Regions from separate parts of the Paenibacillus thiaminolyticus genome, predicted to be linked through region 1. Evidence: predicted binding sites of a transcription regulator. Region 1 holds the regulator's gene; the other holds the start of a gene.
The links. The regulator LexA, encoded in region 1, represses DNA repair genes until DNA is damaged. The targets are predictions, from matches to a motif close to CGAACATATGTTCG.

Region 1 (7,713 bases):
TGCCAACACTGCCAAGCAGCCCATAAATGATCGTAAACCCGGTCAATATCAAAGGAAGAATAAAATTCCGGCCCTTGAATTCATCGAAAGCAACCGTATGGGAAGCGATCCCCGGCTTGCCCTGCTTTTTGCGTTGCTTGTTCAACTGAGCGCTATTGCGCCGTACTTGACGTTCCCAACTACGCGACATCCCATCCAGACCTCCTATATATGCTAAACACTCTAATGAACGGTGCTTCCCGGTTGATTGTTCTGTTCGCCTTCTTCGTCTTCCACATAGCGAATGCTGTCCAACTTGTTGCGTACCTGCTGCCGGAACAATACGAGGTATTGCTCTCTAAGCGCGGCCCGTTCCGCCAGTTCCTCCGAGTTCAGCCCTACGCTCTTATGCTTGCGGGCCAGCTCGTTGATGCGCGCGATTAATTTATCCATGTTCATCTTGTACCCTCCATACACTGGTGCATATCTTCTACTTTGACATGCTGCCTCAGCCTTGTCAAGCAAGCTGACGGCGAGAGAATACAAGAAGCACGTCTTCGGCCTCAATAGGAGAGAAAAGCGGTGCTGTGAGAAATATGATCCGTCACAGCGGAAATATCGTCAAGAAAATATCGGCACGTCAATGACGATGCCGGATTGCAGCGTATGCCCTCTTAAATCGTTCAATTGAATAATCTTGTATATGTATTCACGGGTATCCATTCCATTCGGTTTGTATTCCGTCGCGATCTCCCACAGGCTGTCCCCGGGCTGAACAAGTACGTGCTCCGTAACTACAGAAGGCTGCTCGGATACAATGTCGTCATCCCCCCATGCTTGGACGATTCCCGCACATAAAAGGAACAACAGAACAAAGAGCAATATCGCTCGAATCATCTTCCTTCTATTATAACGGTTCTGCTCTACAGGTTGATGCATAGATAATCTTGCTTCCGTTCGATATGCATAATTCCGTCTCGGGTTATATACCACTTGGCTCATGTTCGCCCACTCCCCAAACACTTGTTCTATTCTTGTTGTCCATAATGTAGCACGAACATACGTTCAGGTCAACAGTTTTTAAGGAACGTGCGTTCTCTTTTTTATTTCCCGAATCCCATTAAGTGACGTTTCCCGAAAGGAAAACGAAAAAAACCGCATAAAATCAAGGTTTTTTAGAACTTACGTTTGTGCGAACGGAGGTTCTATGGTATAATTTTGACAAAAGAGCATTCATTGGAGTTGATATCTTTGTCTAAAATATCAAGTCGACAACAAGCGATCCTTGATTTTATACGTGATGAAGTCCGCACCAAGGGTTATCCTCCTTCCGTAAGAGAGATCGGGGAAGCTGTCGGCCTCGCATCGAGTTCTACCGTGCACGGCCATCTGGACCGGCTGGAGAAGAAAGGCTTTATCCGCCGGGACCCAACGAAGCCAAGAGCAATCGAACTGCTGAGCGAACAATCGGATCGCCATTCGGAATTCAGCCATGCCGTGGCACGCGTTCCCGTCATCGGGAAGGTAACGGCCGGAGAACCGATTACGGCAACAGAGAACATCGAAGATTACTTCCCTCTTCCGGTGCATATGGTGGGAGATGATGACAACATCTTTATGCTATCCGTAGTCGGCGACAGCATGATCGAAGCCGGAATACATAACGGAGACTACGTTATCGTCCGCCAGCAGCAGACAGCGAACAACGGTGAAATTGTCGTAGCCATGACCGAGGAGAACGAAGCAACCGTAAAGACATTCTACAAGGAACGCGATCATATCCGCCTTCAGCCGGAGAATCCGACATTTGAGCCGATCCGGTTGAAGCATGTGACGATTTTGGGCAAAGTGATTGGGTTGTTCCGTGATTTTCATTAATGGTTACAACCAATGGGAGCAAGTGTAAAGAAGCCGCTTTGGATACAGCAGTTCTGTATTCGGAAGCGGCTTTTTGACGAGTCCGGGCCATATGTCATGATTCATTCGGGGGCTGAAGCCGTCGCGTTCGCCAAGGAAGGCGCCGACATCGCGATGGTGTATTTGAATGAGCATGCCGAGGAAGCAAGCGGCGTCAGGCAGGCCGGACGCGCTGCGTGCTTATCGGTCGCGACATTGGAGAAGAATCGTTCTGTAACCATACTGTGGAACAGACCGTAAAGGAGCTTGGGAAGCTGGACATATTAGTCAATAATGCTGGCGAACAGCATCCGCTGGAGCGCATCGGTCGCATTTCAGATGCACAGCTTCAAAGAATGCCGGTGCAGCGCCCTAGATGACCTGAAAAGCTCGCTCCCAGCTACGTCTATCTGGCAAGTGCTGATTCCTCTTACGTCACCGGACAGAGTTTGCATGTCAACGGGGGCGAAATTAAGTAATCATTATTCCTGGTACCGGGCGCTTTTACTAATGCCACCAGGATTCGACAATTTGATGCGCAACAGTCGGATCATATCCTTTCCCAATCAGATATGATACGGCTGCCGCTTCGCGCAACGCATGTTCAACCGATATGCAATGTGCTTCCTTTAATCCGTTTTGCACCCATGGCTCGACGGTCTGTAATGTTTCCATCTTTAAATGTTGAGTCTCCGAACATTCATGCGGATAGGAATGATGAGGATAAGAATAAGGGTTCATGTATGACCACGGGTTAAGAGACATTGAATATGGTTGGTATTGGTAACTCAAAGAAAAACAACTCCCCTCATAGTTCATACCTCATCATATGCCTATGGACCAATTATGCTCCAGTTCAAAAACAAATTATTGTAAGTCCTTCCTCCCATTTATCCGGGCATACAAAAACGGCCCTGCTGAATAAGCAGGACCTTGTACAGTAGGCTGCCTTTAATCGCAAATGCGCAAGGCGCTGACTCATAAAAAACGATTAGTAAATAAATGCACGGGAAACGATTACTAGCAGTATAAACAATACCAAAATTACACCTGTCGACGTCCAGAGCCCACCAATACCACAAGTAACTCCACCCATTCGAGTTACCTCCTTTCACTTGGTACTCCCATGATATTAGAATTACGGACGGTTTGACTTGGCTATAACCCATAGGCACAAAATTTGGGCCGTTAGTGCGAACGGCGCCCTCAACCGTGACCTTGCTGCTCCCAGGAGTGAAAGTGTTGTGCCATCACTTTCAGGATAGATACCCCTCAGCTTTAGCACAATCATTTAAAGCAATTACTCATAATGTAATACAGAAAGGAGGTGGCTTGAATGAGACGTCATCGTAGAACAATCACTGTTGTTCTTAAACGAGGTCAGAAAGTATTGGTAGTGTGTAGAAGAAAACGGAGAAGACATTGTTGGTAATTACTCATTTGTGTGGAGCACCGTAGAACCTTAGCGTTGGTGCTCCATCCCTTCCGCTGACGGCCTTGTTCTAGCCTTTCGGCGTCTTCAGATGTAGTGCAGTTTCTGCTGCCATTGGGGCACCTCCCCCGTGTATATCGTAAGAAAAAAAGCCTCGGAGTAATCCGAGGCTACTGAATAACTTGCGGTTTTAACTAAACAACTGAATACCGAGAATTATAAGATGGTTGGTATCCCTGAGTTTGGAATATCGGTCGTCTTTTCGCTTTTTAATTCTGCCTTAAAAGCTGGATTTCTTACTCCATCAGCTTTCGTGTTCTTATCAAATTACTCAAAAATTGCTTTGAGCTACAAGTACTTGAACATCCGAATCGTATCAATTACAGTTCTGCCGTTCTCTCGACAATAGTTCTGTTCGAGTTCCTCATACACGAAGGAAAAGTCAATGAGCCCAGTAATTTTGCGCAATATGCTGTCTTTGGGAACGACCAAGGAACCTCACATGCCCCATTCAACACAAACGAAACCGCAGAAGTTAAGTTACAAAAAACTCAACTATTACTGGCGTTGCAAGGTCAAGCGTATCGCCATCCGGAATCGTTATCGTTGTTACTGTCCTGGAAGCATCAGAGAACTCAAAATTCCCAAGATACCCCCAGGGGAGGAGCATAAGTGCCATAGTCTGACTATAAGTCACTCATAATCGTATTTTTCAAGTACTCATTAAATTCGGAATATTCATCTTCTGCACTACTCCTTGGATAACTCATGATGACAAGATTATAGGGCAAATTCTCTTTTCGGTAAGCAGGATGTTTATGTTCGTAAGGGTTTTCTTGAAACTGTTGTAGATATGCTCTTTATGGTTGTGCCAATTTTATACGATATTAGATAGAAGTCACAAGTTCGCGTATTTTGCCCTTTTCAGGAGCTGCTTCTACTTCATCATCAGTAGGTCTCATCAGTTATTAATTGCATATCGTAATTAAGTCCCGGAGGAGATTTCAATGTAAGACTATAATTAAAACGACCTCCATAAGTTTATCTATCAGGTAAAAGTCATTGTCTCCGTAACTTTCAATCGGCTCGATAAATTGAGCAAAATTGCTACCTCCTTCTGCATCTGATTCGCTTTAGTTCACATCAAAGACTATGGTTTTTGAATGATTCCTGACACAGCCTCCGTACTGTCCTCTTACTGAGCAGTATTCGGTCGTTGTCATCGTTATAACCCCAACAGGCCCCTTCCCTTTAAGGTCTATTAGGTTAGCCCGAATCGTTAACCCGCTGCTCCCCCATCCACTTTCAAGCACCCGGATCAGTATGTGCTCCATTTTTAAATGAAGACATGGTATTGGACCTACACTTGTAGTTCAGATCGCTGATTCAGCTCGTCTTGCCCTGTTTACCGCATCATGCCCCCGCAGCATGTCATTAAGGCAGTGCAATAAAATACGTTCATCCGCCTCGTAAAACTCCGGAAAAGCCAGATACGCAGATACCATTTTGGAAAATTAATTACTATGGTCTCTTTAGATGTGCATCGACACATTGTATACGTTTGTATACAATTCATAACAAAGTAATATGTATTCAATTGTATACAAGTGGAGGGTTTTAAAATGAAAGATGAAGTATTTAGAGATTTTAAGAAAGAGAGACATCATCATGGTGAACGTTACAAAGGAAAAGATAGTTCACACCAGCGGGGTCCAAAAACCTTTCGACGTGGGAGGGCAATTGCTTTTTTAGAGATGTTGAATCTTAAGCGTTCCACCATTAAACAACAGTTAGATCAACCAGAGTTTGAATCGATTCATCAAATTTTAGTTGGTGAATTAAAAGCCATCGATATGGTAATCAACGAATTTATTCAGTTATTTGAAATACACATAAGTGAAGCCATGGAAATACCCAAGACAAAGAATGAAGAAACGGAAACTTCTGTGTCGGAAAGCAAAGAGTTTAAAGCTAAAGATGAGAAAGGAAGTGAATCTGATGAAACAAATTAACAGTTATATCGATTCCGTATTTTATAAGCAAGATGCTCTTTTGGAGGATGTTATTTCATCCATACAAGAAAACGGAATGCCCGCCATATCGGTATCTCCTTCCTCTGGAAAACTCCTGACGATGCTTGTTTCCATTTCAAGGGCTAAAAATGTGTTGGAAATAGGGGCTCTGGGGGGCTACAGCGGGCTTTGCCTGGCCAGGGGATTCGGTATCGAAGGAAAATTAACCTCCCTTGAATTAGAGGAAGGTTACGCAGAATTAGCATACAGCAATCTTTCTAAAGCTGGCTTTGGTAATCAAGTCACCTATGTTACCGGACCGGCTTTGCAAAGTCTTGAAAAATTAGTTGCCAACAATAAACAATATGATTTTTTCTTTATTGATGCTGACAAGGAAAATTACGAAACTTACCTGACATATTGCATTAGTCTCGCGGAAGCGGGCGCTTTAATCGTTAGTGATAACGTACTGGCAGGCGGCACGGTAGCGGATCAGGACGCTCAGCCTAAGCGTTATACAGAAATAATGAAGAAATTCAATAAAACCGTGGCCAATCATCCTCAATTAGAATCACTGCTTATTCCAATAGGTGATGGGATGACCGTTTCCAAAGTTAAAAAATAAAGGATAACGGAAAAATAATATTTCGTTCAGCCGAGTTCCAATACGAATGGAATTGTTGAGAACCACAGAAGAGCCGGAATGGCAAATACCTCTACGGCTCTTTATACTCATAATTTTTTGTGGGCATTTGAGGGTATCGACCCGAATGACGCAAAAAATCTTCCCGTGCCCCCACAGTAAAAAAACCTCGATGCCTTAGAGGTCCAAGGGCTTCGATAATTAATATAAGGTCATATATTGATCGCGTTCCCACTGATGAACCTGTGTGCGGGTTTAAGTTTTTGCTTTTCACACAGTTGCATATTACTTGAAAAACCTTATAATAACAGGCTTTTTCGTAATCGGGAACATTATGTAACTTCATATGACTTCTTAATTGTGGGTGGTTTTGTGGGTGATTCGTACCATAAAAATAGCCCCGGAGTGATCCGGAGCTTCAGGTTGAGACAAACCCTCGCGAAATACTGCAGCCCCGGGAGTTCTTTATGTTCTTTGTCCATATTTCAAATACGAAGTTCAAATTATCAGATGGGTGACAGCCTTCCAGGTCCAGGTCGCCATTTTTTTGAGGTCATGGCAGCAAAAACTCGCTCTATTGTCTCCTTTCGCCCCGCATACATTCGTTGTTTTCCTCTGTTTGGCGAAGGTGGTCTGCCTCTTCAACATATTCAGCCCAAACATATCGCTTGATGCGTTTCACTGCATCTTTACTCTCACATTGTGTCCGGAGCGGACAAGCTTGGCAGATTGGCGGGTTCGAGCGATACATTTTAACCGTCACGATTCGTTGTTTCGTAAAACAGTAGCGCATTTGCTGGACATAGGGAACAGCCGTAGTGTTCATCGTCTCAACGTGTACTTGTACATATCTATCTCCCCCTTAGAGGGCCCGAAGGCCCTTAATGTAAACATGTATATTCCTTTAACAATTGGGTCCTGGTCATGAGAAATCTGCTTCGTGCCATCATCACAGTATTCGTGTGGATGTACCATTTGTATCTTCGTAGTGGACATAGATCATTTCATATCCATCGAGGCTTTCGAACAGGCAGAAGTGCTTGTGTGCTACCTTTTCTGCTTTATTCATACCTCTTTCCCCGCATAATACAACACGTTTCTGGGCATTCGTCCAATTCATTTTGTAGGCGACTGCATAGAATGCCATATAAATTATTTGGGAGGTAATTATTTTGAGTAGTCATCCAATGATGCATCAAATGCCTTATATGCACCACAAGTCCTATATGCACCACAAGCCATATATGCATCACAAGCCTATCGTGGTTTATCCTGTAAATCCTTGCGTTGTTGAAGCTTTAATGTGCCAAATTGGAAATGTTGTTATTCTGGAAACCACACGTGGTAGAATCGACGGATGTGTCCTGGATGTCAAACAAGACCATGTTTTGCTCGAACAAAGAAAAAAGAAATTTTTTGTCCGCATTGCAGAAATCGTTTGGATCATGCCAGAATAATTTGTGATATATGTCGGGGAGGTTCACCCTCCCCTTAGGTGCTGAGCGCCCATAGATTTAATATTCGAGGAATCAACTGCATCCGCCGATGTCGAAGAGGTCAATCTGCATCTCATTCTCGATTTCGTGATTTAGTCCCTAATCGGATACGGCTCGCCGACACGCTTCATAAAGCTGTATTGCTGAACCTTCCTGTATTCATTGACTGTGCTGCCGGCAGGATGGATTTACAGTTTAAGCCTTAGAGAGGCATAGTTCGCAAAAAACAATCGAGCTCAGGCTGTTGAGAAAGTC
Region 2 (7,713 bases), 1.4 Mb from region 1:
ACATGCGTATGCGTGCCTACGACCAGCGAAGCGCGGCCGTCGAGATGCCAGCCCATCGCAATTTTCTCCGATGTCGCTTCGGCGTGGAAATCGACCAGTATGGCGCGCGGCTTTTTGCCGAGCCCACGCAAAATGTCGTCTGCCTTTTGGAAGGGGCAATCAATGGCCGGGAGGAACGTCCGTCCCTGCAAATTGACAATAACAAGCTCCTTGCCGTTGGCTTTGATGACGGTATGCCCCCTGCCTGGCGTTCCTTCCGGAAAGTTAGCGGGACGCACCATCCGCGTCTCTTCGTCAATCCACTCGAAAATATCTTTGTTGTCCCACGTATGGTTCCCCATCGTAAAGCCATGAACGCCCAAGTCGAGGAATTCCTTCACGATCGCGGCCGTAACGCCCCGCCCGCCGGCGGCGTTTTCCGCATTGGCGATAATGATATGCGGGTTATACTTCTGCTTCAGCTCCGGCAGCAGCTGCTTCACAGCCTTGCGCCCCGTGTTGCCCACAATATCGCCGATAAACAAGACTTTCATGATTGGGTCCTCCTTAAATCAGGAGAAGTGGCCCAGGAGGCCACTTCTCGCACTTACGCTATATCTTTTGCTTATTTCGCATATTCTACCGCACGGGTCTCGCGGATTACCGTTACCTTGATATGACCTGGATAGTCCAGCTCGCTCTCGATTTTCTTCGTAATCTCCCGAGCGAGTCGGTACGCTTCCGCATCGTCAATCTTATCCGGCTGGACCATGACGCGAACTTCGCGTCCAGCCTGGATGGCGTACGATTTCTCCACCCCTTCGAACGACTCGGAAATGTCTTCCAGCTTCTCCAGCCGCTTGATATAGGTTTCGAGCGTCTCACGACGCGCTCCCGGTCTGGCTGCAGACAGCGCATCCGCCGCTGCCACCAGCATTGCGATAACCGATGTCGCTTCGCAATCCCCGTGATGGGATGCGATGCTGTTAATGACTACAGGGTGTTCTTTATACTTTTTCGCCAACTCTACGCCAATCTCGACGTGGGATCCTTCCACCTCGTGATCCAGCGCTTTTCCGATATCATGCAACAGCCCGGCACGACGTGCCAAGGTTACATCTTCGCCCAGCTCTCCCGCCATTAAGCCGGTGAGATATGCCACTTCCATGGAATGCTTGAGCACATTCTGACCGTAGCTCGTACGGAACTTCAGACGTCCCAGAATCTTGATCAGATCCGGATGCAAGCCATGCACTCCGACCTCGAAAGTCGCTTGCTCTCCGTATTCGCGGATCCGCTCGTCGACTTCCTTGCGGGACTTCTCCACCATTTCCTCGATTCGAGCCGGGTGGATACGCCCATCGGCGACCAACTTCTCCAATGCCGTCCGCGCGATCTCCCGCCGTATTGGATCAAATCCGGACAGAATCACCGCTTCCGGTGTATCGTCGATAATCAGATCGATTCCTGTCAGTGTCTCAAGCGCACGGATATTCCGGCCTTCGCGGCCGATAATCCGGCCCTTCATCTCTTCGTTCGGCAATGCCACGACAGAGACCGTCGTCTCTGCTACGTGATCAGCGGCGCAGCGCTGGATAGCAAGCGTAATAATCTCGCGCGAGCGCTTGTCCGCCTCCTCGCGTGCCTGCTGCTCGATATCCTTGATCATCTGCGCAGTCTCGTGCCGCACCTCCTGCTCCACATTGGAGAGGATGATGCTCCGCGCATCTTCCATCGTCAGATTCGAGATCCGTTCCAACTCCGTAACTTGCTGCTGCAGCGTCCGTTCAACCTGCTGCTGGGTCTCTTCGATGCGCTTTTCTTTAGAAGCGACTTGTTCTTCTTTGCGCTCCAGCGACTCCAGCTTTTTATCCAATGACTCTTCTTTTTGTACAACGCGTCTTTCCAGACGTTGAACTTCATTTCGGCGCTCGCGAATGTCTTTCTCCGCTTCGGTGCGCAGTTTATGGATGTCGTCCTTTGCTTCGAGCACCGTTTCCTTCTTCAGTGCCTCCGCTTCCTTGCGCGCGCTGTCCATAATCTGCTCTGCGGCATGCTCGGCACTCGTTATCTTCGCTTCAGCAAGCGATTTGCGAATCAGGTACCCGATTCCAAACCCCAAGATCAATGCGGCCACAACGAGAGCGAGCGCGAGCCAAATGTTCATCTCCATTGCCTCACCTCCCCGTTGGTTGCTCCAAGCACTGCTTGGGACAGGTTTCATTTGTTCAGTTGTTCACGTGTTTCATTACAAAATTCAGGTTCAGATCATGGACCGACGCATGAGCGCCGGCGAAGTGCACGCGCGATGGCGTGCGCCGCCCGAAAGCGGCCAATCGGAAATCATGATATTGGCGAAATGAATCATGTAGAAATCAATTTCTGGAAGTGGAAACTGATTTCGCGATAATAAAGATACATGTTCATTTTATTATTCATGAAAAGATATTGTCAAGCAAATGACGGCGAAGTGCGATTTCTTTGACCCTAGGCTCGGCCTAGACGTCTTCCTCCGCATCGGCTTCCTGCGCCGCCTCCTCGGCAGCGCGGCGGGCCAGGTCCATCGGATAGCCGCGCCGGAGCAAGAAGGCAATCACTTTTTGCTTCCGCATATGCGGCTCGCCCTGCGACTGACGCCATTTCTTAGCGGCAGCGCGCTGCGCCCCGTCCCGCTCCTCCTCCGGGTCGATGGAGGTTAGGGCGGCAGCAATATGATGCTCCTGCACACCCTTCTGCTTCAGCTCCTGCTCAATGAAGCGGCGTCCCTTCGCATGCATCGCCGTCCGTTCGTAGGCCCACTGCTCGGCGTACGCCCGATCGTCCACCAGGTGCTCGTCTTCCAGACGCGAGACGGCCTCCCGCACAATCCCTTCTTCATAGCCTTTCTGACTCAGATGGCGGATCATCTCCATCCTCGTTCTCGGCTTGCGCTGCAGATGGCGCAGCGCCTGCACGTAGGCCTTGTTCCCCTCATCGGCCCGCAATATATCGTCAATCGCATCGATAGCGATGTCCGCTCCTTTTAGAAGGCGGTACTTGATCATGACATCCTCATGCACGTTGAGCGACTCGCCGCTGTCGAAATGCAAGACATAGCGTCCCCGCTGGGTTCGATCCTGCTCCACCCGCATGATCGTAACGATGCGTTCCTCCTTGCTCATCCGTCTGCTCCTCCTGTTTGCGCGCCATCGTCTGACGAAGCCATTCGTCGTTGCCTTCGCCGTATCCGCGCATGAATTCGCGTTCCCCCTCAGCCTATGTCCATTGACATGACAAAACAAGCGCCCCCACAGGAAGGCGCTTGTTCCAGAAACAGACTTACGATTCCAGCTTCAGCTCAAGAGCGTCCTCAGCCTCTTCAGCATCATGCTCGGAATGGTTCCGGACCACCGTCGACAAATTGCTTGCTTCACGAACCTTGTTCTCGATCGTCAGAGCCAGCTCCCCATTCTCCTTCAGGAATTGCTTCGCATTCTCACGGCCTTGACCCAGACGCTCGCCTTCGTACGAATACCAGGCCCCGCTCTTCTGGATAATATCCATCTCCGTGCCGATATCTACGATGCTTCCTTCCCGGGAAATCCCTTCGCCGTACATAATATCGATGTCTGCCTGCTTGAATGGAGGCGCGACCTTGTTCTTCACGACCTTGATGCGTGTCCGGTTCCCGATCATGTCGTTGCCCTGCTTGATCGTCTCGACCCGCCGGACATCCAGCCGGATCGTCGAGTAGAACTTCAATGCGCGGCCGCCTGGCGTCGTCTCCGGGTTGCCGAACATGACGCCGACCTTCTCGCGCAACTGGTTAATGAAGATCGCGATCGTCTTGGACTTGCTGATCGCCCCGGACAATTTGCGAAGCGCCTGGGACATGAGCCGGGCTTGCAGACCGACGTGGGAATCTCCCATCTCGCCTTCAATCTCCGCCTTCGGCACGAGAGCCGCGACGGAGTCGATAACGATAATGTCTACCGCGCCGCTGCGCACGAGCGCCTCGGCAATCTCGAGCGCCTGCTCCCCTGTATCCGGCTGGGACAGAAGCAGCTCGTCGATGTTGACGCCAAGCTTGCTCGCGTATGCAGGATCGAGCGCGTGCTCCGCATCGATGAACGCAGCTTGTCCGCCAACCTTCTGCGCTTCAGCAATCGCGTGAAGCGCAACCGTCGTCTTACCGGAAGATTCCGGTCCATATACTTCAATAATCCGTCCTCTTGGCAATCCGCCGATTCCAAGAGCTATATCAAGTGCCAACGATCCGCTCGGCACAATCTCAACCTGCATATGGTTGGACTCGCCAAGTTTCATGATCGAACCTTTACCGAATTGTTTCTCGATTTGGCGCAATGCCATTTCTAGTGCAGCGCGGCGATCTGACACATACTCACTTCCTTTGTTCCATTTGATACTTCTATCATACCGTCTTTCAATCCGTTTGCCAAGCTTTTTTTCGAACATACATTCGTTTTTTCGCAGCAGTATTTATCTTAAAATTCCATAAAAGGAACAATATTCAGTGCCCTCCTCCTCTCTATACGCAAAAAAACCGCAGCAAAAGCGACTAGCGCTTGCCACGGTTCTTCCGTCAACTCAATTGTAGCGGCTTCAGCCAAAGCAGTCAAGCTTATCCATGCTGCCGCACACGGGTCCACAGCCGGTACATGACCGCATTCACGGTTCTCAGCCGAATCGTCGAACGGTCTCCTGCCAAGCGAAGCTCCTCGACCTGTGTATCTCTCCCCTTCTCGGCGACGGCGATATAGACGAGGCCGACCGGCTTCCGTTCGGAATGGCCTGGTCCCGCGACACCCGTAATCGCGATCGAGAAGTCAGTATCCGCGATGTCCTGCATTCCTTCGGCCATCGCCTTCGCCGCCTCGGCGCTGACGGCTCCAGGCGCTTGCTCTCCTTCAAGAAGCTCGTGCGGGACGCCAAGGATTCGCTCCTTCATCTCATTCGAGTACGTGACGGCGCCTCCCTGGAACACATCCGAGCTTCCCGGCACGGACGTAATCATCTCGGCGAATAATCCGCCGGTGCAGCTCTCGGCGGCCGACAGCGTAAGCTTCCGTTCGCTCATCAGTTGAAGCAGCGCCTCCGGCAAGGAGATATCCTCCGCCGTGAACAGATGCTCTCCGATACGGCTCATAATTGCCGACTCCGTCTCAGCCAGGCGCTGCTCCGCTTGCCGTTCATCCGCCGTCTTCGTCGCGAGACGGACCAGCACTTCGCCTTCCTTCGCATAGGTGGCGATCGTCGTATGCTCCTGCGCCTCAATCAGGTCGCGTAGCATATCCTCCAGCTTTGACTCGCCGATTCCCGCGAACTTGAGCTTCCGCGTATGCAGCACCGATTCATCCACCAGTCCGCTGCCATGCAGCCATGGGATGACTTCCTGCTCGAACATCGGTTTCATCTCGCGCGGCGGTCCCGGCAGCAGGATGAAGCCGGTGCCGTCGGCCAGCAGCGCGTTGCCGAGCGCAAGTCCCGTCTCGTTCGGCAAAATCGTCGCGCCCTCGATAACCATCGCCTGGCGCTTGTTGCTCTCCACCATCGGCGTTCCCCGGCGGGAGAACATGTGCTCCATCTTCGCCACTGCAGCTTCGTCCAGGAAGGTCCCTCGTCCCAGCAACTCGGCCACGATATCCTTCGTAATATCATCCATGGTCGGCCCGAGGCCGCCTGTCAAAATAATGAGCCGCGAGCGGGTCCTCGCTGTCTCCAGCACATGGCGAAGCCGGTGCGGATTATCTCCGACAACCGTCTGAAAATAAACATCAATGCCAAGCAGCGCCAATTGCTGCGAAATAAACTGCGCATTTGTGTTTACGATTTCGCCGAGCAACAACTCCGTGCCTACAGCAATGATTTCCGTGTTCATCCTACATCATCCCTTTTCTGTTCAGCATAAGTGCATTTGGAATCATACCGTACTCCATCCAAGAAAAAATAGGCCTTTTTCCACACTGATCCAGACGGGAAAAAGCGCCTATTGTCCTGCAGACAGGCTACGAGAAATGAAGCACACTTTTATTTTTGACAAAATAATCAATACCTGAATAGATCGTAATAATGGCAGCGATCCAGGTAGAGATCAGGTCGAACGGAATGCCCACCAGCACAAACGGAAAGTTGTTCAGCAGCATCGCGACGATCGCGGTAATTTGGGTGGCTGTCTTCCATTTTCCCCACTTGCTCGCGGCCATGACCGTTCCTTCCAGCAGAGCTACCTGACGAAGCCCCGTGACGGCGAACTCGCGGCTAATGATGACGATGGCGATCAATGCGTCGCATTTGCCCATCTCGACCAGCGAGATGAGCACGGCGGCCACCAGCAACTTGTCTGCCAGCGGATCAAGCAGCTTGCCCAGGTTCGTCACCATTTTGCGCTTGCGGGCGATATACCCGTCCACGCCATCGGTGCTGGCCGCGATAATGAAGATAAGGGCCGCGATAATCTGGTTGTACGTAATATAGAAGTCTTCTATCTGAATCGGCGGCAAATAATCAAAGTTTACCAGCAAGAAGAACATCATGATCGGCACAAGAAATATTCGAGTTAACGTGATCTTGTTCGCCAGATTCACAAGACACCCTCCCCGGCCAAATCAAATTCGAGTGCGTGCGTGATTTTGACTTTGGCGATCTCCCCGATGCTTAATTTGCAGTTCGAGATGAACACTTCACCGTCAATCTCCGGCGCATCATACTGCGAACGTCCGATATATACGTCGTTGCGGCCGTCATAACGCTCAACCAGCACATCCAGGGTGCGGCCGATATGACGCTCGTTCACGTTCTTCGATACTTCGCGCTGAATCTCCATCAGTGTATTCGCGCGCCATTCCTTCACTTCGTCCGGCACATGATCCGGGAGCCGCGTCGCCGCCGTGTCTTCTTCCGGCGAATAAGTGAAGACGCCGAGACGATCGAACTTCATCTCACGCACGAAGGAAGCCAAATTTTCGAAATCTTCATCCGTCTCGCCCGGAAAACCAACGATAATCGAGGTGCGGAGGGCCACTTCCGGAATCTGCGCCCGGATTTTGCGAACCAGCTCGCGGGAATCGCGCTGGCGGCCCGGCCGGCGCATCCGCTTGAGAATCGTGTCTTCGCTATGCTGCAGCGGCATATCGACATATTTACAGATCTTCGGATTCGAGGCGAGCATGTCGATTAGCTCTTCCGTGAAAAATCCCGGATACGCATAATGAAGACGAACCCACTCAACGCCGGACACTTCGCTGACTTTGTTCATTAGCTCCGGCAGCTTGAAGCCATCATACAGATCGACGCCATAATTGGTAGAGTCCTGAGCGATCAAGCTGATCTCCTTGACGCCTTGCTCCGCAAGCTGCTTCACCTCGGCCAGAATCGATTCCATCGAGCGGCTGCGGAATTTGCCCCGCATAATCGGAATGCTGCAGAAGGTGCAATTGTTATCGCAGCCCTCCGCAATTTTGACATAAGCGGTGTAGCGCGGCGTCGCAACTTTGCGCGGCAAGATCTGTTCATAGTTGAACACCGGGTTGCCAACGCGGACCGGCTTCCTGCCTTGGAGCGCTTCGGCGACGATATCGTTAATTTTGTGGAAGTCCCCCGTGCCGACGATGCCGTCGATCTCCGGCATTTCCTCCAACAATTGTTCCTTGTATCGCTGCGTCAGACATCCGGAGACGATGAGCGCCTTCAAGCGGGCGGTCTCCTTCAAGTCTGCCAGTTCCAAAATCGTATTGA

Region 2: a site for LexA is predicted at 4,428-4,441, ahead of recA (recombinase RecA). Genes of this name have one in related genera too.

What each region holds. Positions count from the first base shown of each region.
Region 1 covers NZ_CP041405.1:1,061,492-1,069,204, forward strand. The annotation lists gene FLT43_RS04760 (methyltransferase) at 1-190, opposite strand, end outside; gene FLT43_RS04765 (DUF896 domain-containing protein) at 223-438, opposite strand; gene FLT43_RS04770 (LysM peptidoglycan-binding domain-containing protein) at 601-981, opposite strand; gene lexA (transcriptional repressor LexA) at 1,231-1,857, shown strand; partial or broken gene FLT43_RS04780 (SDR family oxidoreductase) at 1,969-2,231, shown strand; gene FLT43_RS29975 (sporulation protein YjcZ) at 2,867-2,971, opposite strand; partial or broken gene FLT43_RS30775 (transposase) at 3,659-3,799, opposite strand; gene FLT43_RS04790 (hypothetical protein) at 4,930-5,319, shown strand; gene FLT43_RS04795 (O-methyltransferase) at 5,285-5,944, shown strand; gene FLT43_RS04800 (DUF2642 domain-containing protein) at 7,135-7,419, shown strand.
Region 2 covers NZ_CP041405.1:6,312,716-6,320,428, reverse strand. The annotation lists gene FLT43_RS27810 (TIGR00282 family metallophosphoesterase) at 1-533, opposite strand, end outside; gene rny (ribonuclease Y) at 605-2,152, opposite strand; gene FLT43_RS27800 (regulatory protein RecX) at 2,478-3,140, opposite strand; gene recA (recombinase RecA) at 3,298-4,356, opposite strand; gene FLT43_RS27790 (competence/damage-inducible protein A) at 4,601-5,857, opposite strand; gene pgsA (CDP-diacylglycerol--glycerol-3-phosphate 3-phosphatidyltransferase) at 5,985-6,563, opposite strand; gene rimO (30S ribosomal protein S12 methylthiotransferase RimO) at 6,560-7,713, opposite strand, start outside.